Linked DNA regions of Microterricola viridarii. The protein of the gene in region 1 binds, or shares a complex with, the protein of each later gene. Links are inferred from orthologs where the notes say so. Each region holds a gene or a part of one and is shown on either strand. Other genes may lie near its edges. The genes, in order: BLT62_RS12905 and smc.

What was found.
Region 2: the proteins of BLT62_RS12905 (region 1) and smc are in contact, whole or in part, in a crystal structure (PDB 3ZGX), measured with the Bacillus subtilis proteins. The link is inferred for Microterricola viridarii from one-to-one orthologs.

Annotation. Positions count from the first base shown.
Region 1 is NZ_LT629742.1:2,811,200-2,825,808, reverse strand. Bases 11,621-14,609 are described here. They hold BLT62_RS12905 (segregation and condensation protein A), read left to right. Parts: upstream 11,621-12,685; coding sequence 12,686-13,534; downstream 13,535-14,609. Other genes in these bases: BLT62_RS12895 (pseudouridine synthase), read left to right, coding at 14,101-14,609; scpB (SMC-Scp complex subunit ScpB), read left to right, coding at 13,527-14,114; BLT62_RS12910 (ParA family protein), read left to right, coding at 11,824-12,702; xerD (site-specific tyrosine recombinase XerD), read left to right, coding at 11,621-11,682. Also shown: BLT62_RS18170 (primosomal protein), read left to right, coding at 1,327-3,624; BLT62_RS12945 (HAD-IIA family hydrolase), read left to right, coding at 3,599-4,681; BLT62_RS17885 (hypothetical protein), read left to right, coding at 4,678-4,851; BLT62_RS12940 (TlyA family RNA methyltransferase), read left to right, coding at 4,855-5,667; BLT62_RS12935 (NAD kinase), read left to right, coding at 5,672-6,592; DNA repair protein RecN, read left to right, coding at 6,585-8,303; BLT62_RS12925 (CTP synthase), read left to right, coding at 8,321-10,009; BLT62_RS12920 (NUDIX domain-containing protein), read left to right, coding at 10,025-10,678; more of xerD, read left to right, coding at 10,783-11,620. UniProt on the Bacillus subtilis protein: Participates in chromosomal partition during cell division. May act via the formation of a condensin-like complex containing Smc and ScpB that pull DNA away from mid-cell into both cell halves.
Region 2 is NZ_LT629742.1:1,757,683-1,773,443, forward strand. The notes cover bases 7,275-11,415. They hold smc (chromosome segregation protein SMC), read left to right. Parts: upstream 7,275-7,672; coding sequence 7,673-11,215; downstream 11,216-11,415. Other genes in these bases: BLT62_RS08010 (ribosomal maturation YjgA family protein), read left to right, coding at 7,275-7,453. In the rest of the region: BLT62_RS07975 (ABC transporter ATP-binding protein), read right to left, coding at 1-339; BLT62_RS07980 (ATP-binding cassette domain-containing protein), read right to left, coding at 336-1,139; BLT62_RS07985 (ABC transporter permease), read right to left, coding at 1,136-2,005; BLT62_RS07990 (ABC transporter permease), read right to left, coding at 2,002-2,970; BLT62_RS07995 (ABC transporter substrate-binding protein), read right to left, coding at 3,044-4,549; BLT62_RS08000 (DUF1684 domain-containing protein), read right to left, coding at 4,623-5,438; BLT62_RS08005 (GNAT family N-acetyltransferase), read right to left, coding at 5,681-6,847; more of BLT62_RS08010, read left to right, coding at 7,019-7,274; BLT62_RS08020 (VOC family protein), read right to left, coding at 11,527-12,537; signal recognition particle-docking protein FtsY, read left to right, coding at 12,640-13,515; BLT62_RS08030 (DUF2004 domain-containing protein), read left to right, coding at 13,542-14,045; BLT62_RS08035 (GNAT family N-acetyltransferase), read left to right, coding at 14,050-14,748; ffh (signal recognition particle protein), read left to right, coding at 14,761-15,761. UniProt on the Bacillus subtilis protein: Required for chromosome condensation and partitioning.

The DNA.
Region 1 (14,609 bases):
CAGCTGTCTCAACCGCGAACTCGGCGAAATTGCACTACGAGTAAAGATGCTCGTTACGCGCAGCAGGACGGAAAGACCCCGTGACCTTTACTACAGCTTGGTATTGGTGTTCGGTGTGACTTGTGTAGGATAGGTGGGAGACTGTGAAGCTCGGACGCTAGTTCGGGTGGAGTCATTGTTGAAATACCACTCTGGTCATATTGGACATCTAACTTCGAACCGTGATCCGGTTCAGGGACAGTGCCTGGTGGGTAGTTTAACTGGGGCGGTTGCCTCCTAAAATGTAACGGAGGCGCCCAAAGGTTCCCTCAACCTGGTTGGCAATCAGGTGTCGAGTGTAAGTGCACAAGGGAGCTTGACTGTGAGACTGACAAGTCGAGCAGGGACGAAAGTCGGGACTAGTGATCCGGCAGTGGCTTGTGGAAGCGCTGTCGCTCAACGGATAAAAGGTACCTCGGGGATAACAGGCTGATCTTGCCCAAGAGTCCATATCGACGGCATGGTTTGGCACCTCGATGTCGGCTCGTCGCATCCTGGGGCTGGAGTAGGTCCCAAGGGTTGGGCTGTTCGCCCATTAAAGCGGTACGCGAGCTGGGTTTAGAACGTCGTGAGACAGTTCGGTCCCTATCCGCTGCGCGCGCAGGAAATTTGAGAGGATCTGACCCTAGTACGAGAGGACCGGGTTGGACGAACCTCTGGTGTGTCAGTTGTTCCGCCAGGAGCACCGCTGATTAGCTACGTTCGGAATGGATAACCGCTGAAAGCATCTAAGCGGGAAGCCGGCCTCGAGATGAGATTTCCATCCCTTTTAGGGGAGAGGCTCCCAGTAGACGACTGGGTTGATAGGCTGGATGTGGAAGCGAGGACTAAAGACTCGTGGAGCTGACCAGTACTAATAAGCCGATATCTTGAAAAACACTACACACACACCGTTGTAAGGCTGGTGTGTGCGGCACGGTGAGAGTCCGTGAGAAGCTTGCGTCCACTATGTGGTTCTCGATGTACGGTCGAGAGCCGAACACACAACCAACAGCACTGTGCCCTTCGGCACAGGATGTTGATCTTGTGCTTGTTCGATTCACTTTGATACATCAACAGTGTTTCGGCGGCCATAGCGAGAGGGAAACGCCCGGTCACATTCCGAACCCGGAAGCTAAGACTCTCAGCGCCGATGGTACTGCAGGGGGGACCCTGTGGGAGAGTAGGACACCGCCGGACTTACTTTGGAAAATGGCCACCCAGCAATGGGTGGCCATTTTTCGTTAAGTCATAATTGCCTAGGTGGCTGCGTTACGCAGCGCCATTAACAGAGAACAGGAATGTACCGTGAGCGATTCTCCATCCCAGGGTCAGGGACCCGAGCGCGAGAAGCGTCCATCGCGGGACAGCCGAGGCAACGAGACTCGCAACAACAGCTCCGCGCGTGCTCCGCAGCGCGATGGTGCGCAGCAGAAGCCGTGGGAGAAGCGCGATAGCGCTGACCGCCGCCCCGCCCGTGATGGTGAGCGCAAGCCGTGGGAGAACCGCAGCAGCAGCTCTGCCGGGGGAGACCGCCGGCCGCCGCGCGACGGTGAGCGCAAGCCGTGGGAGAACCGGGACAGCAGCAGCCGTCCGACCCGTGATGGTGAGCGGAAGCCGTGGGAGAACCGCAGCAGCAGCTCTGCCGGGGGAGACCGCCGGCCGCCGCGCGACGGTGAGCGCAAGCCCTGGGAGAACCGCGACAGCAGCACCCGTCCGGCCCGTGATGGTGAGCGTAAGCCGTGGGAGAACCGCAGCAGCGGTTCTACCGGGGGAGACCGCCGCCCGCCGCGCGACGGTGAGCGCAAGCCCTGGGAGAACCGCGACAGCAGCACCCGTCCGGCCCGTGATGGTGAGCGTAAGCCGTGGGAGAACCGCAGCAGCGGTTCTGCCGGGGGAGACCGCCGCCCGCCGCGCGATGGTGAGCGCAAGCCGTGGGAGAACCGCGACAGCAGCAGCCGCCCGGCCCGTGATGGTGAGCGCAAGCCCTGGGAGAACCGCAGCGGTAGCTCTGCCGGTGGTGACCGTCGTCCGCCGCGCGATGGTGAGCGCAAGCCGTGGGAGAACCGCGACGGTGGTGACCGCCGCCCGCAGCGCGATGGCGATCGTCGACCCCCGCGCGCCGGTGGCGAGCAGAAGCTCTGGACCCGCGATGGCGCCCCCGCGCGCAACGACCGTGAGGCAGAGCGTCAGGCCCGCTACGACGAGGAGATGACCGAGGAGCAGCGCCGTCAGCACGAGCTGCGCATGGTGCGCCCTCGTCACGACGACCCCGATCTGCCCGACGACGTGACCGCGAACGACCTCGACCGCGGCGCCCGCAACGAGCTCAAGACGCTCACCAAGGACAACGCCGAGTGGGTTGCCAAGCACCTCGCGATGGCTGCCCGGCTCATCGACGAAGACCCCGAGCTTGCGCACAAGCACGTTCTGTCTGCCGCTCGTCGCGCCGGCCGCATCGCCATCGTGCGCGAGACGCTCGCCGTCACCGCCTACGCCACCGGCGATTTCGCGCTGGCGCTGCGCGAGCTGCGCACCTACCGTCGCATCTCCGGCAAGAACGACCAGATCGCCCTGATGGTCGACAGCGAGCGCGGCGTAGGCCGCCCTGACCGTGCCCTCGAGCTCGGCCGCAGCATCGACCGCACCACCCTGCCCGACTCGGTGCAGGTGGAGCTCGCGATCGCCATGTCTGGTGCCCGTCTCGACCTCGAGCAGCCGGAGTTGGCGCTCGTCGAGCTGGAGATCTCTCAGCTCGACCCGAACACCGCCTTCAGCTACAGCCCGCCGCTGTTCGCCGCGTACGCCGAGGTGCTCGAGGAGCTCAGCCGCGACGCAGAAGCAGCCGAGTGGCGTGCCCGCGCCAATCGCGCGGCTGCCGCACTCGGTGCCGCCTACGGCGAGGACGGCGACGAGACCATCTCCGTCTACGAGGAGGAGCTCGACTACATCGACTTCGCCGACGAAGAGGGCGACGACGGCATCTTCGTCTCTGACGAGCCCGCCGCAGACGCACCCGCCGAGGCGGAGGCTGTCGACGCGACGCCCGTTGACACCGCGTCGATCAAGAACGTCTCCGCCGAGGACGAGGTTGCCGAGCTGCTCGGCGAGGACTCCGACGCCGAAAGCGCTGCCGTCGAGGCTGTCGAGCCTGCCGCTGCCCCGAAGGCTAAGAAGGCTCCAACGGCTGCCAAGGTCGTGAAGGCGCCGAAGGTCGAGAAGCCGGTGACGGCTGCCAAGGTCGAGAAGGCGCCGAAGGCCGAGAAGCCTGTAAAGGCCGTAAAGGCCGAGAAGGCCGAGAAGGCCGAGAAGGCCGAGAAGGCCGAGAAGGCCGAGAAGGCCGAGAAGGCCGAGAAGGTCGTGAAGGCTCCGAAGGCCGAGAAGCCTGTAAAGGCCGAAAAGGCCGAAAAGGCCGAAAAGGCCGAAAAGGTCGTGAAGGCGCCGAAGGCTGACAAGGCTCCGAAGACCGTGAAGGCTGAGAAGGCTCCGAAGGCTGTGAAGGCCGACGAAGGCGTCGCCGACGTGAAGGCTCCGAAGAAGGCGAAGGCCGTCAAGGCCGTCAAGGCCGACAAGGGTGACGATGGCGCTGTTCCGACGGAGAAGTAGTCGCGTGTCATCTGCAACGCCCCTGGACGGCGTCGATGTTCTGCTCGCCGATCTGGACGGCGTCGTGTACGCCGGCCCGACGGCGATCCCACACGCCGTGGAGAGCCTGAACCAGGCTGCAGAGTCGCTGCGCGTCGGCTACATCACCAACAACGCCTCGCGTTCGGATGCCTCCGTCGCTGCGCACCTCAGCGAACTCGGCCTGAGCGTGCAGGCGGACGACGTCGTGACCTCTCCGCAGGCCGCGATGCTCCTGCTCTCCGGGCTCATCGAGCCCGGCTCGCTGGTGCTCGTCGTCGGCGGCGACGGGCTCGTCGTCGAGGTGGAGAAGGCCGGATTCCGGGTGACTCGCTCCGCGGACGATCTCCCTGCCGCCGTCGTGCAGGGCTTCGCGCCCGATGTGGGCTGGGCGCAGCTCGCCGAGGCCGCCTTTGCCCTCGCGCCCACCGGGCCCGGTGCCGACATCCCCTGGGTGGCCACGAACACCGACTGGACGATTCCCGTCGCCCGTGGCATCGCCCCGGGAAATGGCACCCTCGTCTCGGCCGTCCACACCGCCGTCGGGCGGCTGCCGCTCGTCGCGGGCAAGCCAGAGGTTCCGATCTTCGAGGTCGCACGGGAGCGCTTCGCCGCCGAGAACGCCCTCTTCATCGGCGACCGGCTGGACACCGACATCCTCGGCGCGAACCGTGCCGGGATGGCATCCGTTCTCGTGCTCACGGGAATCGACAAGGCCAAGCAGGCCCTGGCCGCGGGGGCCGACATGCGTCCACAGTTCATCCTCAGCGACCTGCGCCAGCTGCACGAGCCGTACCCGGAGCCGGTGCTCTCCTCCGATGGCAGCCAAGCGACGGTCAACGCCGCCAGTGTTCGCCTGAACGGCAACGACGTGCAGATCGTCAAGCGAGGGGATGCCGGCATCGACCTGCTGCGGGCTGCCTGCGCCGTGATCTGGAACTCCGGGCGGGCAATCTACGGGCTGAATGTTCCGGAAGAGCTGTACGTCAACGGCGCCGCCGCGCCTCTGTCGGCGCCTGCCGGTAACGTGGCACTGTGACGACAGCAGAACACGAACTCCCGGTCGGCCCCGCCCAGGCCGAGCTGGCCGCGCGCCTGCACGCTCTGGAAGAGCAGCCGCTGGCCGAGCGCGCCGACGGCTATGTGCAGTTGCACGACGAGATGCGCGATCGACTCGAGGGCGGCGACGCCGCGGGAACGCAGGACTAGACCATGACCGACCACATCGAGGGCGTGCGCCTGGACGCCGCGCTGGCCGAACGCGGCCTGGCCCGCTCCCGCACACACGCCGCGACGCTCCTCGCCGACGGCCTCGTCACGGTCAACGGCAAGCCCGTCCTGAAGCCCGCCACCAAGGTGTTTCCCTCCCAGAGGATCGAGGTCGCCGGCGCAGACCATTACGTCAGCCGCGCGGCACACAAACTGATCGCCGCACTCGACGCCTTCCCCGTGCAGGTCTCCGGCGCCACCGTCCTCGACGCCGGTGCATCCACGGGCGGCTTCAGCCAGGTTCTGCTCGAGCGCGGTGCCGCCCGGGTGCTCTCCGTCGACGTCGGGCACGGCCAGCTCGCGCCGCAGCTCGCCGACGAGGAGCGGCTGACCCTGGTCGAGGGCTTCAACGTGCGTTACATGACCGCCGAGTCGCTGGCGGCCGCCAGCCGCTGGCCGGAGCGGCCGAGCGTTGTCGTCGGCGACCTCTCCTTCATCTCGCTCATCACCGTGCTGCCGGCCCTCGTCGCGACGGCCGCGGAAGGCGCCGACTTCGTGCTGCTGGTCAAGCCGCAGTTCGAGGTCGGGCGCACCGGCATCCGTGAGGGCGTCGTCAAGAACCCCGGCCTGCGTGCGGATGCCGTCAACGGCGTGCTCTGGGCGGCACACGACCTCGGCCTCCGCACGGCCGGTCTCGTCGCCTCCCCGATCGCCGGCGGTTCCGGCAATCACGAATATCTGGTCTGGTTGAGCGCCACAATCGGCTCCGATCCGTCAGAATGGATCGACCGAGTCACAGCCACGACGGGAGCATGACGTTATGACGCCAGTGCAGCGCCCCATACTCGTCGTCGCGCACACCGGCCGCCGTGACGCACTCGAGGCGGCCGTTGCCGCCTGCGCCCAGTTGCGTGCCGCCGGGGCCACCCCCGTCATCCCCGCCGACCAGGGCGATGACCTGCGCGCCTTCTTCCCCGATCACGGCGGATCACTGCTGACGCTCGGCGTCGACGTGCAGCCAGAAGAGGTGGAACTCGTCATCGTGCTCGGCGGCGACGGAACGATCCTGCGCGCCGCGGAGCTCGTGCGCGGGGCCTCGACCCCGCTGCTCGGCGTGAACCTCGGCCACGTCGGGTTCCTGGCCGAGAGTGAGCGCGACAGCCTGAGCGAGGCGATCAGCCGGGGACTCGCCCGCGACTACGTCGTCGAGGAGCGCATGACGCTCGCCGTGCGGGTCAAGCAGGGCGAAGACGTGGTCTACGAGACCTGGGCCCTGAACGAGGCGACCGTTGAGAAGGCGAGCGGCGAGCGGATGCTAGAAGTCGTCATCGAAGTCGACGGCAGGCCGCTCTCCAGCTTCGGCTGCGACGGCGTCGTCATGTCCACACCGACAGGGTCCACCGCCTACGCCTTCTCGGGCGGCGGCCCTATCGTCTGGCCCACGCTGGACGCCATGCTGCTCGTGCCGCTCAGCGCGCACGCCCTCTTCGCCCGCCCCCTGGTCGTTGGCCCGGAGTCCTCGCTCGCCGTCGAGGTACTCGCCCGCACCTCCGCCTCCGGTGTGCTCTGGTGCGACGGCCGCCGCACCCGCGATCTCCCACCCGGCGCACGCGTCGTGGTGCGCCGCAGCCCCGTTCCCGTGCGCTTGGCCCGCCTGCACGAGGCGCCATTCACCGACAGGCTCGTGAACAAATTCCAACTTCCGGTCACCGGGTGGAGAGGGCCTGTCGGTCGTGATTGAGGAACTGACGATTCGCGACCTGGGCGTCATCGCTGAGGCGATATTGCCGCTCGGCCCGGGATTCACGGCCGTCACCGGTGAGACCGGCGCCGGTAAGACCATGGTCGTCTCCGCCCTCGGCCTGCTCCTCGGCGAGCGTGCCGACGCCGGTGCGGTGCGCCAGGGCCAGGCCCAGAGCTGGGTCGAGGGCCGCTGGGTGGTCGCCGAGGACGGTCCCGTCGCCGAACGCGTGCGCCTGGCCGGGGGAGACCTCGACGGGCCGGAGCTGTTGCTCGGCCGCACCGTTTCGGCCGAGGGCCGCAGCCGGGCCATCGTGGGTGGCCGACAGGCGCCCGCCGCCGTACTCGCCGAGCTCGCCGACCACCTGGTGATCGTGCACGGCCAGTCAGAGCAGATGCGCCTGCGCTCGGCCACCGCGCAGCGCGAGGCGCTCGACCGCTTCGCCGGCGCCGACTTCGCGGGAGTGCTCGCCGACTACGGCCACGCCTACCGCCGCTGGCAGGCAAACGCCGAGGAATTGGCCAGGCTGCAGAGCGAGCGCGACCGCCGCTCACGCGAGGCAGAGGAGCTGCGCGAGGCACTGGCCGAGATCGAGGCTGTCGCCCCGCAGCCCGGCGAGGACAGCGAGCTCACCGAGCGCGCCGAGCGCCTCAACAACCTCGAGGAGCTGCGCCAGGCGGCCACGATCGCCCGCGAGCAGATCTCGGCAGAGGGCGACGGCGGCGGCATCATCGAATCCCCGGACGCCGTCACTCTGATGAACGGCGCACGCCGGGCAGTGGAGCGCGCCGCCGCGCACGACGCGACGCTCGGCCCGATCGCGGAGTCGCTGGCGAGCATCGAGTTCCTGCTGGCCGACGTGGTGGGTGAGCTCTCCAGCTACCTGGACGGACTCGACACCGACGGCTCACGAGAGCTTGAGACGGTGCAGGAGCGTCGGGCCGAGCTCGCCGCCCTGGTGCGCAAGTATGGCAGCTCGCTCGACGAGGTGATCGAGGCCCTGGAGATCGGCAGCAGCAGACTGTTCGAACTCGACGGTGACGCCGAGCGCATCGCCGAGCTTGAGACCGCCGTCGCCACCGACCGTGACCTGGTGGAACGCCTGGCCGCAGAGCTCAGCGCGCTGCGCGCCCTCGCCGCCGAGCGGTTCGCCCGCGAGGTCACGGCCGAACTCGGCCCGCTCGCCATGCCCAATGCCGAACTCTCCATCATCGTCAGCCCGCGGGACGAGCTGGGCGCCAGCGGCGGCGACGCCGTCTCGATCCTGCTGAAGCCGCACGCCGGGGCAGACCCGCGACCGCTCGGGCGCGGCGCATCCGGCGGCGAGCTCTCCCGCGTGATGCTCGCAATCGAGGTCGTCGTGGCCGGCACGGACCCCGTGCCGACCTTCGTCTTCGACGAGGTGGATGCCGGCATCGGCGGCGCCGCAGCGATCGAGATCGGTCGCCGGCTCGCCCGGCTGGCCGAATCCGCCCAGGTCATCGTTGTGACCCACCTGGCCCAGGTGGCCGCGTTCGCCGAGAACCACCTCACCGTGGTGAAGGATCGCGACGGCTCCGTCACCGCGAGCAGTGTTCAGCAGCTTCGCGGCATCGAACGGGAAGCAGAGATGGCACGTCTGCTCTCGGGATTGCCCGACTCGGAGAGCGGTCTCGCTCACGCCCGAGAATTAATTCAACTCGCGCAGGCCACCCGGCCCGCAACCCTCTGATAGGATCGAAGCCCGTGGTGGATATTAGCGCGGACAACTCAAACGGCACGACCAAGCACATTTTTGTGACCGGTGGTGTCGTTTCTTCTTTGGGCAAGGGCCTGACGGCCGCGAGCCTGGGCAACCTTCTGACCGCGCGCGGCTTGCGCGTCGTCATGCAGAAGCTTGACCCCTATCTCAACGTGGACCCGGGCACGATGAACCCGTTCCAGCACGGCGAGGTCTTCGTGACCGACGACGGGGCTGAGACCGACCTGGACATCGGACACTACGAGCGGTTCCTGGACATCAACCTGAGCCAGGCCGCCAACGTGACGACCGGCCAGATCTACTCGACGGTGATCGCCAAGGAGCGACGCGGCGAGTACCTCGGTGACACCGTGCAGGTCATCCCGCACATCACCGACGAGATCAAGCGCCGCATGCGCCTGCAGGCCAGCGAGGTGCCCCAGCCGGACGTGATCATCACCGAGGTCGGCGGCACGGTCGGCGACATCGAGTCCCAGCCGTTCCTCGAGGCCGCCCGCCAGGTGCGCCACGAGCTCGGCCGCAAGAACGTGTTCTTCGTGCACGTCTCCCTGGTGCCCTACATGGGCGCCTCGGGCGAGCAGAAGACCAAGCCGACCCAGCACTCCGTCGCCACCCTGCGCTCGATCGGTATCCAGCCCGACGCCCTGGTGCTGCGCAGCGACCGCCCGGTGACCGAGAGCAACAAGCGCAAGATCGCCCTGATGTGCGACGTGGAGGAAGAGGCGGTCATCAACACGCCCGACCTCCGCAGCGTGTACGACATCCCCACCGTGCTGCACGCGCAGGGGCTGGACGCCTACATCATCGAGCAGCTCGGCCTGGCCAAGGCCGGCGACGTGAACTGGGACGGCTGGCAGACGGTGCTCGACGCCGTGCACGAGCCCAAGCACGAGGTCACCATCGGCCTGGTCGGCAAGTACATCGACCTGCCGGATGCCTACCTCTCGGTGACCGAGGCGCTGCGCGCCGGCGGGTTCGCCCAGCAGACCAAGGTCAACATCCAGTGGATCCCCTCCGATGAGTGCGAGACCGAGGAGGGCGCGGCCCGCAACCTCGCCCCGCTCGACGCCATCTGCGTGCCCGGCGGCTTCGGCGTGCGCGGCATCGAGGGCAAGCTCGGCGCCCTCACCTTCGCCCGTGAGAACGGCATCCCGACGCTCGGCCTCTGCCTCGGCCTGCAGTGCATGGTCATCGAGTACGCCCGCAACAAGGCGGGACTGCCCGGCGCCTCCTCGACCGAGTTCGACCCTGAGACCGGCTTCCCGGTCATCGCGACGATGGAGGAGCAGGTCGAGATCATCTCCGGCGGCGACCTCGGCGGCACGATGCGCCTGGGCCTCTACGAGGCGGCACTCGACGAGGGCTCGCTCGTGGCCGAACTGTACGGCTCGACCCTCATCACCGAGCGCCACCGCCACCGCTACGAGGTTAACAACAAGTACCGCGAGCAGATCTCGGCCGCTGGCCTGTCCTTCTCCGGCACCTCGCCCGACCGCCAGCTCGTCGAGTTCGTCGAGCTGCCGCGCGACCAGCACCCGTTCTACGTGGCCACGCAGGCGCACCCCGAGCTGCGCTCGCGCCCGAACAACGCGCACCCGCTGTTCCGCGGTCTCGTCTCCGCAGCGCTTGACCGCCAGCAGGCCAGCCGCCTGTTCGAGGTCAAGGATGCCGAGTAACGAGTAGCGACGCGCATGCCACACGCTGAGGAGCCCCGCGAACCGCTTGCCGACACCCGGCAGGCGGTGCGGGTGCTCTCCTCGAGCACCGTCTTCGACGGGCACGTCTGGGGCGTGCGCCGGGACCGCTTCGAGTACAACGACGCCGTCATCGAGCGCGAGTACGTCGACCACACCGGCGCCGTCGCGGTGCTCGCCATCGACGACGAGGAGCGCGTGCTGCTGATCAAGCAGTACCGCCACCCCGTGCGCACCCGCGACTGGGAGATCCCGGCCGGGCTGCTCGACATCCGGGGGGAGAGCCCGCTGCGCGCCGCGCAACGCGAACTTGCAGAGGAAGCCGACGTCGAGGCCTCCGACTGGAGCGTGCTCAGCGAGTTCTACACCTCGCCGGGCGGCAGCGACGAGGCCATTCGCATCTACCTGGCCCGCGGCCTCAGCGCGACCGCCGAGCCGTTCCCGCGCAGCGAGGAGGAGGCGGACATCGAACTGCGCTGGGTCGGCCTCGACGAGCTCGTCGACGCGGTCATGGCCAGGCGGCTACAGAACCCCTCGCTGGTGATCGGCGCGCTCGCCGCGAACGTGGCCCGCTCGCGCGGCTGGCAGGGGCTGGAGGCCGGCGATGTCAGCTGGCCGCGGCATCCGAAGAGCGAAGCACTCGGGGAATGAGCGCCGAGCAGGCCGAGTCGGAGCCGCAGGCCGACCTGCCCGGCCCGCCGCCCGGCCCCGCGCCGCCCAGCTCTGCACCGCCGAGCTCCGCACCGCCGAGCCCGATGCAGCGTGCCGTGCAGAACTACCTGCGCCACGTCACCGTCGAGCGCGGCCTGTCGACGAACACGGTCGCCGCCTACCGGCGCGACCTCGCCCTGTACACGCTGTGGCTGGCGGGGGAGGGCATCGATGACCCGTCCGGCGTCACCGGCAACCATGTCGGCGCTTTCGTGCAACACCTCGGCACGCGCGAGGTGGAACCGCTGAAGGCCTCCTCGATCGCCCGGGTGCTCTCCTCGGTGCGCGGCTGGCACCGCTTCCTGCTCGAGGAGGGGCAGACCGAGACGGATGTCGCCCACGAGACGAAGCCGCCCAAGCTCGGCAGCCGGCTGCCCAAGGCGATCAGCATCGAGCAGGTCGAGGCGTTGCTGGACGCCACCCGCGGCGACGAGGTACAGCAGTTGCGCGACTGCGCCCTGCTCGAACTGCTCTACGCCACCGGCGCCCGCGTCTCGGAGGCGGTCAACCTGAACGTCGACGACGTCATCGACCAGGAGGTGGTGCGGCTGCTCGGCAAGGGCGGCAAACAGCGCATCGTGCCGGTCGGCAGCTTCGCCAGGGCTGCGCTGGACGCCTACCTTGTGCGCGCCCGCCCGCAGCTCTCCCTCCGCGGCACGGCCACACCCGCCCTGTTCCTCGGCCTGCGCGGCCAGCGCGTCTCCAGGCAGAACGCCTGGCTGATCATCCGCGCCGCCGCCGCCCGCGCCGGGCTCGACATCGAGGTCTCCCCGCACACCCTGCGGCACTCCTTCGCCACCCACCTGCTGGCGGGCGGGGCCGACGTGCGCGTCGTGCAGGAGCTGCTCGGCCACTCCTCGGTGGCCACGACACAGATCTACACCCTGGTCACGGCCGACACACTGCGCGATATGTACACGAGTGCCCACCCGCGCGCTCGCTAGAATCGTCTGAGTGCCCCGCGGCCGTGCCGCGTCGGCACTGCACAGGCAACAGTATGAGTGGGCATCGGCCCAGACCAGGAGATCAGCGTGGCGAGCAAGCGAGACCACTCGGCAGAACTTCCCCTCGCTGAGCTTTCCGCCATGGGCGATCTCGCATACGGCCGGGGCGTGCGGCAGGAACCGGGCATGGGCCCGACCAACCGGCCGCAGACCGAGTTTCCGGAGCCCGCCCCGCTGAAGAGCCACGGCCCGGCCCGCATCATCGCCCTCTGCAACCAGAAGGGCGGCGTCGGCAAGACCACGACGACGATCAACCTGGGCGCCACCCTCGCCGAGTACGGCCGCCGCGTTCTCGCCATCGACTTCGACCCGCAGGGCGCGCTCTCGGCCGGCCTCGGCGTGCAGACGCACGACGTGCCCACCATCTACGACCTGCTGCTCTCCCGCTCCGCCAACCCGGCCGACGCCATCCAGAAGACCCGGGTGCCCGGCCTCGACGTGATCCCGGCCAACATCGACCTCTCCGCCGCCGAGGTGCACCTGGTCAACGAGGTCGCCCGCGAGCAGATCCTCGCCAGCGTGCTGCGCAAGGTCAGCGACGACTATGACGTCGTGCTGATCGACTGCCAGCCCTCGCTCGGCCTGCTCACCGTCAACGCCCTCACCGCCAGCCACGGCGTGCTGATCCCGCTGGAGTGCGAGTTCTTCGCGCTGCGCGGCGTCGCCCTGCTGATCGAGACCATCGACAAGGTCCGCGACCGGCTGAACCCCGCCATCCAGCTCGACGGCATCCTGGCCACCATGTACGACTCGCGCACGCTGCACTCGCGCGAGGTGCTCGACCGCGTCGTCGAGGCCTTCGGCGACAAGGTGCTGGAGACCGTCATCGGCCGCACCGTGAAGTTCCCGGATGCCAGCGTCGCCGGTGCCCCGATCACACAGTTCGCACCCGAGCACGCGGCGGCCCGCGCGTACCGGCAGCTCGCCAGGGAACTGGTCAGTCGTGGCGCAGTCGCCTAGCGGCCTCGCGCCAGCTCCCCACGAAGCACCCTCCGGCGACGGGGGTTTCTCCGTCGCGCTCAGCAACTTCTCTGGCCCGTTCGACCTGCTCCTCAGCCTCATCTCCAAGCACGAGATGGACATCACCGAGGTCTCGCTCAGCCGCGTCACCGACGAGTTCATCTCCTACCTGCGGGGCCTCAGCTCCGAGGACGAGCTCGACCAGGCCAGCGAGTTCGTCGTCGTGGCGGCCACCCTGCTCGACCTCAAGGTCGCCGGCCTGCTGCCGCAGGGCGAACTCGTTGACGCAGAGGATGTCGCCCTGCTCGAGGCGCGCGACCTGCTGTTCGCCCGGCTGCTGCAGTACCGGGCGTTCAAGGAGGCCTCGGCCTGGTTCGCCGGCCACCTGGAACAGGAGTCGCAGCGGCACGCCCGCACGGTGCGGCTGGAGGAGAAATACCGCCAGCAGACCCCGGAGCTCGTCTGGAACCTCTCCGCCGCCGACTTCGCCGCGCTCGCCACGCTCGCAATGGCGCCGCGCGCGATCCCGGTCGTCGGTCTGGACCACTTGCACGCGCCGCTGGTGAGCATCCGTGAACAGGCCGCCCACATCGTGGCGGTGCTGCGCGGGGGAGAACCGGTGACGTTCCGGCAGCTGATCAGTGGGCTCGACCAGAGCGCCGGGCAGAAGGGCATCGTCATCGCCCGCTTCCTGGCCGTGCTCGAGCTGTACCGGCACGCCGCAATCGCCTTCGAACAACTCGAGCCGCTCGGCGAGCTGACGCTGCGCTGGACGGCCGAGAACTGGACCGACGACAGCCTGGCCACCCTGGGAGCCGATTACGATGCCTGAACGAGACACCGACAACGAGCTCGACCGTGCCCTCGAGGCGGTTCTGCTCGTCGCCGACGAGCCGCAGGGCCTGGTGCACCTGGCCACGGCGGTCGGCCGACCGGTCGAGCAAGTGGCGGCATCCGTCGCCCGGCTCGTCAACGACTACGACGGCGTGGACGCCGCGGGCAACCCCGCCGGCGTGCGCCGCGGCTTCGAGCTGCGCGAGGTCGGCGGCGGCTGGCGCTTCTACGTGCGGGCCGAGTACGACACCGTCGTGGCCGACTTCGTGATGACGCAGAACCCCAGCAAGCTCTCGCAGGCCGCGCTGGAGACCCTCGCCGTCATCGCATACAAACAACCCATCAGCCGCGGCTCCGTCGCGTCGATCCGGGCCGTGAACGTCGACTCCGTCGTGCGCACGCTGCTCGGCCGCGGCCTCATCACCGAAGCTTTCACCGATTCCGAAACCGGCGCCATCAACTACGCCACGACCGATCTGCTTCTCACGCAGCTCGGCCTGAACTCCCTCGACGAACTGCCGCCGATCTCCCCTCTGCTCGAGGACGGCGCGGAAGGATTTAGCCATGACCTCCGATGACTTCACCCCCAAGGACTACGATCCCGAGGACTTCGGCCCCGAAGACCTCGCCGACGACTTCGAGCGCATCCCGGACGCCGGGCCCGACGGCATCCGCCTGCAGAAGCTGCTCGCCGCCGCCGGCATCGCCTCCCGCCGCGTCGTCGAGCAGTACATCGTCGAGGGCCGCATCGCCGTCAACGGCGTCGTCGTCAAGGAACTCGGCACCCGGGTGAACCCGGAGACCGACCTGATCTCCGTCAACGGCCTCGGCGTGCAGCTGGACCAGAGCAAGCGCTACATCATGCTGAACAAGCCGACCGGCGTCGTCTCCTCGATGAACGACGAGCAGGGCCGCCCCGACCTCAGCTACTTCACCAAGGACTTCTCGGAGCGCCTGTTCAACGTCGGCCGGCTCGACGCCGAGACCAGCGGCCTGCTGATCCTCACCAACGACGGCGACCTCGCACACACCCTCGCCCACCCGTCCTTCGGTGTGACCAAGACCTACGTCGC
Region 2 (15,761 bases), 1.0 Mb from region 1 along the record:
CGGGTCCTGGAAGACGGCCTGCACGGAGCTGCGGAAGCGGCGGATCTGCGCGGTGTCGCGCCGGTTCAGCGGCTCGCCGTCGAAGAGCACGGCCCCGCTGCTCGGGGCGTCGAGGCCGAGCAGCAGCCGGAGCGCCGTCGTCTTGCCGGCGCCGGACTCCCCGACCAGGCCGACGCTCTCGCCCGCGGCGATCGACAGGGAGACGTCGTCGAGCGCGAGACCGCCGCGGTGGTAGCGGTAGCCGGCGCCCTGGAGTGCGAGGATGGGCGGCGCGGCCGCGGCGGGCGCGGGGATGTCGGCCGGGGAGGTGCCGGCCGGGGGAGCTGCCTGCTCTGTCATAGCGCCTCCAGAGCGTTGTCGAGGGCCCGCGCGCTGGCGACGAGCCGCCGGGTGTACTCGTGCTCCGGGGCGCTCAGCACCCGGGCGACCGGCCCGCGCTCGACGGCGACGCCGTTGCTCAGCACGACCACCTCGTCGACCATCGAGGAGACGACGGCCAGGTCGTGGCTGATGAAGAGCAGCGCCATCTCGCGCTCGGCGACGAGCCGGTTGAGCAGCGCCAGCACCTCCGCCTGCACGGTGACGTCGAGCGCCGTCGTCGGCTCGTCGGCGATCAGCAGCGCCGGCCGGCTGGCCAGGGCGATCGCGATGGCGACGCGCTGGCGCTGGCCGCCGGAGATCTCGTGCGGGTAGGCCCGCAGCATGCGGTCCAGGTCCGGCAGGGCCACCTCGTCGAGGGCGGCCCGCACGGCCGTGTCGAGGGCGCTGCCGCGCAGCCCCCGGTGCCGCCGGATCGGGCCGGCCACCTGGCGTCCGACCCGCATCAGCGGGTCGAGGGCGGTCAACGGCTCTTGGAAGACGATGGAGGCGACGGGCCCGCGCAGGGGCTGGAGCACCCGCTCGTCGGCCCCGATCACCTCGACGCCGTCCAGCGTGATGCTGCCGCTCGCGGCCAGCCCGCTCGGCAGCAGGCCCGTGATGGCGAGCGAGGTGAGCGACTTGCCCGAGCCGGATTCGCCGATCAGGCCGAGCCGGGCGCCGGCCTCGAGGGAGAGGTAGAGCTCGTCGACGAGGGGCCGGGCATCCGGCGCGGCGGAGGCGGAGCTGATCGACAGCCGGTCGATGCGGAGCAGGCTCATCGGGAACGCTTTCGGGTCGGGTCGGCGAGGTCGCGCAGGCCGTCGGCGATGAAGTTGACGCCGACGACGAGGATGACGAGCGCGATGCCCGGGGCGATCGCGCCGGCCGGCGCCGTGGTGAACGTCGCCTGCGCCTCTTGCAGCATGCGCCCCCAGGAGGCGTTGGGCGGGGGAGCGCCGAGCCCGAGGTAGGAGAGGCTGGCCTCGGCGAGCACGGCCGCGCCGAAGAGGAGGGCGAGGTTGACGCCGAGCGTCGGCCAGATGTTCGGCAGCACGTGCTGGCCGACGATGCCGAACCAGCGGGTGCCCGAGGTGCGCGCGGCCGTCACATACTGCGCGCGCAGCACCTGGCTGGCGAGGATGCGGGTGAGCCGGGCGACGACGGCCGAGAGGGCGATGCCGATGGCGAGGACGGCGGTTCCGAGCGATGCGCCCTGGGCGGCGACGATCAGCATCGCCAGCAGCAGCACGGGGAAGGCGATCAGCACGTCGAGGGTCGCCGAGATGGTGTCGTCCAGCCACGGTTTGGCGAAGGCGGCGACGAGCCCGATCGTGATGCCGATGGCGGCGCCGACGGCGACCGCGCCGCAGCCGACGGTGATCGCGATGCGGGCGCCGATCATCAGCTGGGTGAGCAGGTCGCGGCCGAACTTGTCGGTGCCGAGCCAGTGATCCCAGCTGGGCGACTCCAGGCGGCCGCCCGAGGTGTCGCTCGGCTCGTACGGCAGCCAGACGAGCGAGACGAGGGCGACGGCCACGATCAGGCCCACGAACGCGATGCCGATCGCCAGCGTGCGCGAGCGCCGCCGGCCCTTCAGGCGGGGCGAGACGTGCTGGGTCGCGTCGGAGGGCGTCACGGCGGTCATCGGATGCCGTTCCCGGAGATGCTCGTGCGCAGGCGCGGGTCGATGAGGCGCTGGGCGACGTCGGCCAGGAAGCCGATCACCAGCACGAGCAGGGTGCTGACCAAGAGGATCCCCTGGATGTTCGGGTAGTCGTGCTGTTGGATGGCGGTCAGCAGCATGCTGCCGAGGCCGGGCAGGGTGAACACGCTCTCCACGACGACGGCGCCGAGGAATGTGGTGGCCAGCTCGATGCCGAGGATCGAGATGACGGGCACGATGCCGTTGCGCAGCCCGTGCCGCCAGAATGCGCCGGAGAAGCTGGCCCCCTGCGCCCGGGCGGAGCGCAGGTAGTCGCTGCCGATCACGTCGAGGGTGGCCGAGCGGATGTAGCGGGTGAGCGAGGCGCTCATCACCAGCGCGATCGTGATCACCGGCAGCGCCAGCGAGGTCAGCGCGGCACCGGGGTTCGCCCAGTCGTCGCGGGGGAAGCCGCCGGAGGGCAGCCAGCGCAGGTTCACGGCGAAGACGTTGACCAGCAGCATCCCGACCCAGAAGACGGGGACCGCGATGCCGAGCTGGGAGAAGCCGGAGAGCAGGATGCCGTACCAGCGGTCGGCGCGCACGGCGGCGATGAAGCCGGCCGGCAGGGCGATCAGCAGGGCGAGGGCGAAGGAGAGCAGTGTGAGCGGGATGGTCACGCTCATGCGCGCCGCGATCTCGGGGCCGACGGGCAGCGAGCTGATGAAGGAGCTGCCGAGGTCGAGGCTGAGCACGCCGCCGAACCAGTCGGTGAACTGCTGGAACAGCGGAAGGTCGGCGCCGACCTGGGCGCGGGCCGCGTCGATCTGCTCCTGGGTGGCGTTCACCGACAGCAGGGCGTTGGCCGGGTCGCCGGGCAGCACGCGCAGCAACAGGAAAAGCACGACCATCGCGATCGCGAAGGAGATCACGAGGAAGCCGAGGCGGCGCACAAGATAGACGGTCATGGAGACTTCAGGTTAAGGCCTGCAGGCCGGGACACCGCAACCGCGGTGTCCCGGCCCTCGGGGGATGGGGTGTTTAGCCGCGCACGATCTTCGAGACGAAGAACTGCGAGTTCAGCCCGTTGACGCCGTATCCGGAGATGTCGCTGGAGGCGACGACGATCTGCGGGTAGAGGTAGAGCCAGACGCTGGCGGCGTCCTGGGCGATCTGCTCGTTGACCAGCTTGAGCTTCGCGGTCTGCTCGTCGGTGCTGCTGGCGCGCTCGGCCTCTGCGACCCACTCGGTGACCTGCGGGTTGTTGTAGCCCCAGTAGAAGTCGGGGTTGCCGTACCAGACCACGTCGCGGTCGTTCACGTGCTCCTGCAGGGTCGCCTCGAAGTTGCGTTCCTTGAAGACCTTGGAGTACCACTCGTCGGCGCTGATGGTGTTGATGTTCACCGTGATGCCGACCTTGGCCAGCTCGCTCTGCAGGAACTCGGCGACGGCCGGGTGCGGGTCGTAGCTCGGGGTGTCGAGCGTGAACTCGAAGCCGTCGGCCAGGCCGGCCTCGGCGAGCAGCTTCTCGGAGAGGGCGGGGTCGTACGGGTTCACCTGCGTGAGGTCCTCGTACCAGGGGTCGGTCGGGGGAACCATCGAGCCGATGAGCGTGCCGTAGTCACCCCACACGGAGTTGAGCAGTTTCTTGGTGTCGATCGCCGAGTAGACGGCCTTGCGCACGGCGACCTGGTCGAACGGGGCGACCTTGTCGTTGAAGGCGAGCAGCTCCTTGGTGGTGGAGTTGCCGTCGTTCACGACGAAGTCGGGGTTGTCGGTGAACTGGCTGAGCTGGTCGGGGCTCTGCACGCTCGTGATGACGTCGATCTGGTTGGTGACCAGCGCGTTGCTGAGTGCCGTGGCATCCGTGAAGTAGTTGAAGACGACTTCCTTGTTGGATGCCTGCTCGCCCCAGTAGTCGCTCCAGCGGTCGAGGCTGAGCGAGCTGCCGCGCTTCCAGTCGCCGACCGTGTACGGGCCGGTGCCGTCCTCTGCGGTCTTCAGGTCGGTGGCGGCGTCGTTGACAACCCAGATGTAGCTGAGGTTGTAGATGAAGGAGATCGACGGCTCGGAGAGCGTGATCGTGACGGTCGCGTCATCCGGGGTCTGGATGTCGGCGATGGTCTTGAAGCTGCTCTTGCGCGCCGACTGCGAGTCCTCGGCGGTGACGCGCTCGATGCTCGACTTGACGTCGGCGGAGGTGAGCGGGTCGCCGGAGTGGAAGGTGACGCCGTCCTGCAAAGTGAACGTGTAGGTCAGGCCGTCGTCGCTCACCGTGTTGCTGGCGGCGAGCACGGGCTCGACCTCGCCGGCGTCGGTGAGGCGGAACAGGCCCTCGTAGACGTTGCCGGTCAGCGCCTCGGTGACGCCCTGGCCGCCGCCGCCGACGTTGCTGAGGTTCTGCGGCTCGTAGAGCGAGCCGACCTCGATGGTGGCGTCGGTGGCGGTCGCCGCGCCGGTGTCGCTGGTGCCGCCGCCCGCTGCGCAGCCCGACAGGGCCAGCGCTGCGGCGACGGACAGGGCAATGGCGCCCGTGGATCTCTTCACGTGTTACTCCTGGGGGATTGTGGTGCTGTGCGATGTGGTGCGGTGTGCGGGGGTGCTGTGTGCGGGGGTGCGCTTAGAGGGTGTAGATGTCGAAGCCGCCGGTGAACCGGGCCACGCGCTCGCCGGCCGTGACGGGCAGGGCGAACCGGTTCTGGGCCGGCGGCAGCGGACAGTTGTACTGCGCCGAGAAGCCGCAGGGCGGCACGAAGGCGCGGTTGAAGTCGAGGGTGACCGGCCCGGGCGTCCCACTGCGCCCATCGAAGCTGCCGCCGCCGTCCGTGCGCTGCACGAACAGGAAGCGGCCGGAGCCGTAGGTGCCGGTGTCGCCGTCGATGCCGTTCGTGGCATCGCCGAAGACGAGCAGCAGTGTGCCGCCGTCGTCGAAGGCGCTCATCGTGTACTCGGTGTCGCCGAGCGTGAAACGGATGTCGCCGGGCACGACGAGGTCGCGTGAGCCGCCATTGTCGCGGATGTGCTCGAACGGGATCGTGCGGCCCTCGGCGACCGGGGTGAACTCGGCCTGGATCAGCCAGGCGGGGTCGTAGTCGAAGACGGGAACGGTGTCGAAAGCGCGGATCGCGGGGGACGCCGCGTCCCAGAGGCGCACACCGTGCTCCGGTGCGCCCGTGTCGAGGTTCTTCCTGGCCAGCACGGTCGCGGTGACGGTCGGCGCCTGGCCGACGAGGGCCTCGCCGGCGCTCAGTTCGGTGCCGTCCGGCAGCCAGCGGGTCTCCACCAGCGCGAGGTTGCCCTGCGGGGCGACGAGGGCCGCGAGGCGCCCCTCGTGCCACTCGGAGTGCTCGGCGACCAGGGTGGCGAGGAGCTCGCTGCTGAGGTCGCTGCCGAGGGTGCTGCCGAGGTCTGTGGCGGTGGCGGTGCTGGCTGTCATGGTCTCGATTCTGAGCTGGTGCGGCATGGTGTGCGAATTCTGTTACCGCATGGGTCAAACGGCTGCGGGGCGCAAACAATTCCGGGATGGATGAACTTTCATCCGATTCGGGGAGGGCTCTCGTGCGGCATCCGCGATCATGATCGCCTGAGCAGCGCAGCAGGATACATATTACATGGCATTTTGGATTGCATAAGCACGCGGCATGTATGGCGATGGCCTCCGGAGCGCCGGCCCGGGCGCTACTCGGTGTCGAGCACCTTCTGCCAGGAGCCGATGTAGCCGAGCAGCTCGAAGCCGAGATCGGCGTTGATGCGCAGCATGTGCTCGTTCTCGTCGGCGTTCCAGGTGAAGACCCGCCGCCTGGCCGGAGCGACCTCGGCCAGGCTGAGCAGGTTCGCCGCCTTGAGCAGCATGCCGAGGCCATTCCCGCGGTGCTCCGCCAGCACGAGGGTGTCCGACTGGTGGGCGAGCGTCGGGTGCTCGGCCGGCAGTTCCAGCTCCGTGTATGCCGCGATGACGCCGGTGTTGCGGTCGAGGGCGGCGGCGCGCAGCAGGCCCATCCCGGCGATCGCCGCCTCGCTCTCGTACTCGCGCACTCGCTCGGCGTTCCACAGCTCCGGCTCCACCAGCAGGTCGGCCGCCGGGGCGTCGAGCGCCATCCGGCCGAGCGCGTCGGCGAAGGAGTCGATGTACTCCTCGGGCGTCTCGTCGCCCCAGCTGAGCAGCTCGTAGTCCTCGCCCGTGCGCTGGGCGGCCTCGGCGAGCGCCCGCTGCAGCGCGGGCAGGCCGTTCTCGCCGTGCGCCCGCTCGTACACGCTCACCCGCTCCATCTGGGCCAGGGCGTAGCCGTTTCGCATCGCGAAGCGTGCTCGCGGGTCGGTCTCCGGGATCACCGCGGCGCCCACGGATGCGGCGAGGCGTCGGGCGCTCGGGGCGGCGGCCGCAATGGTCTGCGCCGAGTGGTCGGTGTAGCTGGAGAGGGTGCTGCGGCCGGCATCCAGTGCCAGCTCCTCGACCAGGGCGAGCATCCGGTCGCCGAGCCCCTGCCCGCGCACCGACGGCGCGGTGGCCACCCAGACGAAGGCCGTGCGGTCGTTGGCGTCGAGCTCGTAGCGCACCCGCCCGCAGCCGACCACCTCGCCATCCCGCCACGCGGCCAGCAGGGTGCGGTGGGTGAACGAGCTGTGGCTGTACTCGGCGAGCGAGGACGCCGGCCCGAGCCACGCGTCGCGGTGCCCCCACGCCTCCTCTTCGATGATCCCGGTGAACTCGATGACCTGCTCGAACGGGCGGGCGTCCGGCGTGCCGAGGCGCGCGGGAATGGGCACCAGGCGGATCTCGATCGGTGTCTTGCCGGGTTCCGCGCCGCCGGGGGGTGCGGTGGCTGGCTCGCCCTGCGCATTCATGGTGCTCTCCGTCCGTCCCGCGTGCGCGGTGTGCACCCGCCACTGCCGATTCTGCAACGGCCGGGCCGATTCGGCTAGGGATCAACCAGAGAAGGAGAACTGAGCACCCCGGAACCGTCGCTGGCGGGCGGTCGGCACCGCGCAGCGGCCGGCGCTGCGTAGGCTGGCGCGATGACCTCACCACCACGGCCCGACCCCCGCCGCTGGCTGCTGCTCGGCGGGCTCGTGCTCGCGACGCTCGGGGCCGGGCTGGCGGTGCGGTACGGTCTCGACGGCCTTGCCGGTGACCTGCTCGGCGGTGCGCTCTACGCGGTGCTGGTGTTCCAGCTCGTGACGGCCGCCTGCTGGCTGATCCGGCCCCGAGCCGTGTCGCGCTGGTGGCGCATCGCGCTGCTGAGCGCCGCGCTCTGCTGGGGGGTCGAGGTGCTGCAACTGACCGGGCTGCCCGAACAGTGGGCCGCGGCGTTCCCGCCCGCCCGCCTCGTCTTCGGCACCACCTTCTCTGCCCCGGACCTGCTGGCCTACGTGATCGGTTCGGCGCTCGCCGCGGTCATGGCGGGTCGGGTTGTCCGCCCGCGCCAGTTCGTCGGGGTCCGCGCCACCTGAGCGGGCGCGGACCCCGACGAACTGGCGCAGGCGCGCGCGCACCCGACTCCACGCCCGGCGCACCCGGCTCCACGCCCGGCACGCCCGGCGCAGATCAGGCGCCCACCGGGTGATTCTGCGGGATTCTGCGCCGAAATGCCGGTACCGTAGACCCAGCATCCGCGCGGGATGCGCACCTCCGGCGGCGGATCCGCCGGGCACAGAGAAGACGAGGCACGCGTGTACCTGAAGAGCCTGACCCTCAAGGGGTTCAAGTCCTTCGCGCAGCCGACCGTGTTCGCCTTCGAGCCCGGCGTCACCTGCGTGGTCGGCCCGAACGGCTCCGGCAAGTCGAACGTCGTTGACGCCCTCGCCTGGGTGATGGGGGAGCAGGGGGCGAAGACGCTCCGCGGGGGCAAGATGGAGGACGTCATCTTCGCCGGCACCTCCTCTCGCGGGCCACTCGGCCGCGCCGAGGTCACGCTCACCATCGACAACTCCGACGGCGCGCTGCCGATCGAGTACTCCGAGGTCACCATCAGCCGCACCCTGTTCCGAAACGGGGCCAGCGAGTACGCCATCAATGGCCGCGGATGCCGGCTGCTCGACGTGCAGGAGCTGCTCAGCGATTCCGGCCTCGGCCGTGAGATGCACGTCATCGTCGGCCAGGGCCAGCTCGACTCCGTGCTGCGGGCCAGCCCAGAAGACCGCCGCGGCTTCATCGAGGAGGCGGCCGGCATCCTCAAGCACCGCCGCCGCAAAGAGAAGACGCTGCGCAAGCTCGACGCCATGCAGGCCAACCTCACCCGGCTGAGCGACCTCGCCGGCGAGATCCGGCGACAGCTGAAGCCGCTCGGCAAGCAGGCCGAGATCGCCCGGGAGGCGCAGTCGATCGCCGCCGTCGTGCGCGACGCCCGCGCCCGGCTGCTCGCCGACGAGGTCGTCGGCCTGCGCCGGGCCCTCGGCGACTACACGCGCACCGAGCACGAGCGGCACAGCGAGCGGATCGTGTTGCAGGAGCAGCTCGAGCAGAAGCAGCAGCGCGTGCAGCGCCTCGAGCAGGCGCAGCTCGGCGACGCCGTCGACGTGGCCCGCCGCACCAGCTTCGGCCTGGAATCGGTGCAGGAGCGCCTGCGCGGGCTGTTCACCCTCGCCAACCAGCGCATCGCGCTGCTCGGCAGCGAACCCGGAACGGACGAGCGCGGTTCCGGCATCAGCCAGGAGATGCTGCGGGAGGCCGAGGAGGAGGTCGAGCTGCTGCGCGGCAACGTCGCCGTCGCCGAGTCCGCCCTGCTGGCGGCCCAGGCCGCCACGGCCGCCGGTCGCACCCGGCTCGACGCCCTCGACGAGGAGATCGCCGCGCAGAGCGCCCTCGTCTCGCGGCACGACCTCGAGATCACCAAGCTCACCGGCACCGCGGATGCCGCAGCCTCCCGCCTCGCGGCCGTGCGCGGCGAGGTGCTCCGCCAGCAGAACGCGTCAGAGGCCGCCGCCGAGCGCCGGGCCAAGGCGGAGCGCGACCTCGCCGAGCTGGAGGCCGCCGCCGAACAGGACGAGGCCAGCGAGACCGACCTCGACGAGGCCTATGAGCTCGCCCAGGCCGAGGTGACCCGCGCCGAGGCGGAGATCGAGCGACTCCGCGACGAGCTGCACGGCGCCGAGCGCGAGAAGGACGCCCTCGCCGCCAAGGTCAGCGCCCTCTCCCGGGCCCTCGAGCACAGCGACGGCTCGGCCGACCTGATGGCGGCCGGCCTCGGTGGCGTGCGCGGCATCGTCGCCGAGAACGTGCACGTCGTGCCCGGATTCGAGGCCGCCATCGCCGCCGCCCTCGGCACCCTCGCCGACGCGATCCTGGTCGAGAGCAGCGCCGCCGCGCATGCCGCCGTCGACCACGCCGCGGCCCACGGGCTCGGCCGGGTCGAACTCGTGATCGCCGAACCGGATGCCGGCCAGGGGAGCGCGGGCGAAGGCCCGAGCTGGCCCAGTCTGCCCGGCATCACCGCCCCGGCCTCCGTCGTCACCGCCCCGCCCGGTGTGCAGGGCGTCCTCGCGCACGTCGTGATCGCCGACGACCTGGCCACCGCCCGTGCCGCGGCGCCGCAGCTGGCCGCCGCCTCCACCGGCGCCCCCGTCACCGTCGTCACCCGCGCCGGCGAGGTGCTCACCGAGTATGTGCTCCGCGGCGGATCCGGCGGGGAGCAGGGCCGCATCGAGCTCATCGCCGAGCGGGATGCCGCGGCGGAGCGGCTCGGCGAGCTGGGCTCGCTCATCGAGCGCGCCCGCTACACCCTCACCGAGCAGCGGGCAGCCCACCAGACCGCGAAGTCGCAGGCCCAGGCCGCCCTCGCCGCGCTGCGCGAGTTCGACTCCGCCCTCGCCGCGCAGACCGAGCGGCTGAACCGCGCCCGCGTGCAGGCGGAGGCGTCCGTCGCCGAGTTCGACCGGCTCGGCAAGGCGCTCGAGCTGGCCGCCGGCCGGGTCGGCGAGGCGGAGGCCGCAGCCGCGAAGGCCAAGGCCGAGCTGGACACCGCCCGTTCCCGGCCCCGACCGCTGTTGGACGCGAGCGCCCGCGCCGCGCTCCACACCGAGCTGGAACAGGCCAGGGAGGCCGAGATCGAGTCCAGGCTCGGCCTGGAGACGGCGCGCGAGCGGGTTCGAGCCGAGCAGGCCCGCGGCGAGGCCCTGGCCAGGCGGCGCGAGCAGGAGCGAGCGGCCGCAGAGGAGGCGGCGCGCCTGGCCGTCATCCGCCGCCGCCAGGTGGACGCGGCCAGCGCCGTCGTCACCGCCCTGCCCGTCATCCTCGCCTCCGTCGACGCCTCCGTCGCCGAGGCCCGGCTCGAGCTGACCACGGCCGAGTCCAAGCGGGCCACCGAGAACGAGGAGCTCGCGACGCTCCGGCGCGAGGAGCTGGCCCTCCGCGAACGGCTCAGCGTCATCACCGAGAACGTACACGGGCTCGAGCTGGCCATCTACGAGAAGAAGCTGCACCTCTCCAGCCTGCTGGAGCGCGCCTCCTCCGAGCTGGGGCTGGACGAGGAGGTGCTCGTCGACGAGTACGGGCCGGAGGTCGAGATCCCCGCCGAGACCGAGGATGGCGAACCCGGCCGCTTCGACCGGGCCGTGCAGCAGCGCCGGCTGGAGAAGGCCGAGCGCACCTTCGCGCAGCTCGGCCGGGTCAACCCACTCGCCCTCGAGGAGTTCGCCGCGCTCGAGCAGCGGCACCTCTTCCTCAGCGAGCAGCTCACCGACCTCACCAAGACCCGCGCCGACCTGCTGAGCATCATCGAGGAGATCGACGAGAAGATGCAGACCATCTTCGCCGCCGCCTTCGAGGACACCAAGGAGGCGTTCGGCCAGGTGTTCCCCGTGCTGTTCCCGGGCGGAACGGGCAGCATCTCGCTGACCAACCCGGACGACATGCTCACCACCGGCATCGAGGTCTCCGTCAAGCCGGCCGGCAAGAAGATCGAGCGGCTCTCCCTGCTCTCCGGTGGGGAGCGCTCGCTGGCCGCAGTCGCGCTGCTCATCGCGATCTTCAAGGCGCGGCCCAGCCCGTTCTACATCATGGACGAGGTGGAGGCGGCGCTCGACGACGCGAACCTCGGCCGCCTGCTGACGATCTTCCAGGACCTGCGCGAGACCAGCCAGCTCATCGTCATCACGCACCAGAAGCGCACCATGGAGATCGCCGACGCCCTCTACGGCGTCTCGATGCGGCAGGACGGCGTCTCCGCCGTCGTCGGCCAGCGCATCGGCACCGAGCCGGAGGAACGCGCCAGCTAGTCGTCGTCGGGCGGGGTGGTGCGCACCGGGTCTCGATACGGCCCTGGCGGGCCCACTCGACCAGCGGGGTGTCCGTTGGTCGAGTAGCGAGGAACGAGCGTATCGAGACCTCGCACCCGGCACGGTTTCGCGTTGGATGCCGGGTCTCGATACGGCCCTGGCGGGCCTACTCGACCGGCGGGTGCTCGCGACCGAGGCCACGCTCCGTCCCGTGTGCACCCGTTGGTCGAGTAGCGAGGAACGAGCGTATCGAGACCTCGCACTCGGCACGGTTTGCGGCGGGGTGCCGCCGAGCCGGAGGAACGCGCCAGCTAGCCGGCCGTCGTCGCCAACCGCACGGTGTTGCCCCACGGGTCCTGAGCGCTGAGCGCGCCGTCCTTCCGCTGGAACGGCACGCCGGCGCCGTCCAGGCGGGCCGCCGCGGCATCCAGCTCGGCGCCGTCGGCGAGGATGACGGTGAACTCCCGCAGCCCGAGGCTGGCCCCGCGCACTCCGGCCCCCGCGCTGTTCCAGGTGTTCGCGGCGAGGTGGTGGTGGTAGCCGCCGGCCGACATGAACAGGGCGCCGTCCGTCTCGCTCGTCACGTCGAAGCCCAGCACGTCGACGTAGAAGGCGCGCGCGGCGCCCAGCTCGCCGACCCGGAGGTGCACGTGCCCCATCGTCGGCTCGGCCGTGGAGAGGGCGGGGTCGAGGTTGTCGGCGATGAACTTGTTCGGGTCCAGGGCGGCGGAGCCCATCGTGACGCGGCCGTCGACCCACTCCCACTCCGCGCGCGGGCGGTCCATGTACAGCTCGACGCCGTTGCCGTCCGGGTCGCCGATGTAGAACGCCAGGCTCACCGCGTGGTCGGCGCTGCCCTGGTAGCTGGAGGGAGCCTGCTGCGCCACGCCGGCCAGCGCGCCGGCGAGGGACGCCGCATCCGGGTACAGGATCGCCGAGTGGTACAGGCCGGCGCCCGTCGGGGTGTCCGCGGGGGAGACCGGGTCGTTGACCAGTCGGATCAGCTCCTCGCCCGGCCGGCCGAGCGAGACTTCCCCCTCGCTCTCGGCGAGGACGGTGAGCCCGACGGCGTCCTCGTAGAACGCCCGCATCTCGGCCAGCCTGGCCGTGTTCAACAGCACGGCACCCATCCGGGTGTCCTCGTGCAGGATGCCGGAGCTCACCGGCCCGGACGGCTCCGCGCCGGCCGGCGCCGCGGGTTGCTGCCCCAGTGCGATCGCGGCCACCCCTCCGCCGAGGGCGAGCACGATGGCTCCCACGATGGCGATGAGCAGCGGGCGGGGCAGGCGGGCGCGGCGAAGCGGCGCGGAGGGGGCGGGCATACCCGGTCGCAACGACGCCCGCCCGCCGAATATTCCGCCGCGCGCACGCCCGGGTGTCGACGGCGGCACGGGGCGGAGCCCGCCACGCCTTAAGCTGGGCGTATGGCTGAACGCACCCCCTGGTCTCTCTCTGGCGCGCTCCGCGGCATGTTCGCGAAGAAGACGATCGACGACGACACCTGGGAAGACCTCGAGGATGCGCTGATCAAGGCCGACTTCGGCCCAGACGTGACGGACGCCCTCGTCACCGAGTTGCGCGGCAACGTCGCCAAGTACCGCACCACCGACCCGGCCGACCTGCAGCGCATGCTGCGGGAGACCATCGAGGAGCGCCTGGCGAAGCTGGACTCCACCCTCAAGCTCACCGAGCGGCCCGCCGTCGTGCTCGTCGTCGGCGTGAACGGCGTCGGCAAGACCACCACCATCGGCAAGTTCGCCAAGTTCCTGCGCAACTACGACCGCACCGTGCTGGTCGGCGCCGCGGACACCTTCCGCGCCGCCGCCGTCGAGCAGCTGGCCACCTGGGCTGACCGCGCCGGCGTCGGCATCGTGCGCCCGCAGATGCAGGGCCAGGACCCGGCCGCCGTCGCCTTCCAGACCATCGAGCGCGCCAAGGCCGAGGGCACGGAGATCGTCATCATCGACACCGCCGGCCGGCTGCAGACCAAGGGCGGCCTGATGGACGAGCTCGGCAAGATCCGCCGCGTCGTCGAGAAGCAGGCCCCCATCTCGGAGGTGCTGCTGGTGCTCGACGCCACCACCGGCCAGAACGGCCTCGCCCAGGCGGAGGCGTTCATCGAGCACGCCGGCGTGACCGGCCTCGTGCTGACCAAGCTCGACGGCTCCGCCAAGGGCGGCTTCGTCCTCGCGGTGCAGGAGAAGACCGGCATCCCGATCAAGCTCGTCGGCCAGGGCGAGGGAATCAACGACCTGACCGGCTTCACCCCGCACGTCTTCGCCCAGAAGCTCGTCGGCTAGCGCCGGCACCAAGGAGAAACACACGCATGGCCATCGAACACGACTACTTCGGCTACCTCGGCAGCGAGAACGACGACGAGCTGTACTGGTCCGAGACCGTCGAGGTGGGCGAGCGGGATGTCGACGTCTCGCTGAGCTCGCCGGAACAGGATGACGTCGCCGAGGAATCGCTCGACATCGCCGCCGGCCTGATCGGTCAGCTCGAGAGCCTCGACTCCGACGCCCGCGAGGCCTTCGTCGGCGAGCTGTCCACCGACACCTCCAACACCATCGCCTACTTCTACCAGAGCGTCGCCGAGCTCGGCGACGAGATCCTCGACGACGCCATGAGCCGCGAGTCCGGCGACCGGCAGATCGACTTCCTGCGCTCGATGGCGCTCGTGCGGGTCAGCATCCTGCCGCACCACACCGGCGACGACGAGCCGTTCGCCCTGTTCGAGTACTCCATCGCCCCGGGGGAGAGCGACGCCGTGCTCATCGCCCGCTTCAACATCAACGCCGACGTCATCGGCACCGAGACGGCCAGCTGAGCCGGTGGGCACCGCCTTCCAGCCCCTGCCAGACCCGCGCCCCGGCGACGCCGCCTGGCCGGAGATGAGCTGGCCCGTCCCGGCCGGCACGGTGCTCCGCGGCCGTGTCGTGGAGCTGGCCACCGGCGACCCGGAGCGGGATGATGCGCCCGGCCTGTTCGCCGCACTCGACCACGACGCCGTCTGGGCGCACGTCGCCGGCCGGCCGCGCTCGGAGGAGGACGCGCTGGCGCGCGCCCGCGCCGCCAGCCGGCCCACCCGCCAGCCGTGGACGATGCGCACGCTCCGCGCGCACCGGGGACTCCCGGCCGGCAGCGTCATCGGATCGACCAGCTTCATCGACGTGCAGCAGGAGAACGCGAGCCTGGAGATCGGCTCGACCACGTACACGCCGACCGTCTGGGCCGGCCCGGTCAATCCGGAGACCAAACTGCTGCTGCTCGGCTACGCCTTCGACGTCCTCGGGGCCGGCCGGGTGCAGCTGAAGACTGACATCCGCAACACCCGCTCGCAGCGCGCCATCGAGCGCCTGGGCGCCCGCTACGAAGGGGTTCTCCGCCGGCACATGCGGCGGGATGACGGCACAGTGCGCGACACGGTGATGTTCTCGATCATCGCGGAGGACTGGCCTGCGGTGCGCGAAGCACTCACGAAACGGGTCGCTGCCGCCGTGGCGGCAGAAGAGGGCTCCGCGCTCAACTAAACTGTCAGCACCATGGCTACATTTGGAACGCTCTCCGACCGGCTTGCCGAGACCTTTAAGAACCTGCGCACGAAGGGCAAGCTCTCCGCTGCCGACGTCGACGGCACGGTGCGCGAGATTCGCCGCGCCCTGCTCGACGCCGACGTCGCGCTCGAGGTTGTCAAGGACTTCACCGCCACCGTGCGCGAGCGCGCCCTCGGCGACGAGGTCAACAAGGCGCTGAACCCGGCCCAGCAGGTCGTGCAGATCGTCAACGAGGAGCTCATCCGCATCCTCGGCGGATCGCAGCGCCGCCTCGAGTTCGCCAAGAAGCCGCCGACAGTCATCATGCTGGCCGGTCTCCAGGGTGCCGGTAAGACCACCCTCGCCGGCAAGCTGGCCAAGTGGCTGGCCAAGGACGGGCACACCCCGCTGCTGGTCGCGAGCGACCTCCAGCGCCCCAACGCCGTCACCCAGCTGCAGGTCGTCGGCGAGCAGGCCGGCGTTCCGGTCTTCGCTCCCGAGCCCGGCAACGGTGTCGGCAACCCGGTCAAGGTCGCCAAGGACGGCGTCGCCTGGGCCAAGCAGAAGCAGCACGACGTCGTCATCGTCGACACCGCCGGCCGCCTCGGCGTCGACGCCGAGCTGATGAAGCAGGCCTCCGACATCCGCAAGGCCATCGACCCCGACGAGGTGCTCTTCGTCATCGACGCCATGATCGGTCAGGATGCCGTCGCAACCGCCAAGGCGTTCCAGGATGGCGTCGACTTCACCGGCGTCGTGCTCTCCAAGCTCGACGGTGACGCCCGCGGTGGCGCGGCCCTCTCCGTGGCCTCGATCACCGGCCGCCCGATCATCTTCGCCTCCACCGGTGAGGGCCTGGACGACTTCGAGCCGTTCCACCCCGACCGCATGGCCAGCCGCATCCTCGACCTCGGTGACATCCTCACCCTGATCGAGCAGGCGCAGTCGGCCTTCGATGAGGAGGAGGCCCGCGCGGTCGCCGAGAAGTTCGCGACCGACAGCTTCACGCT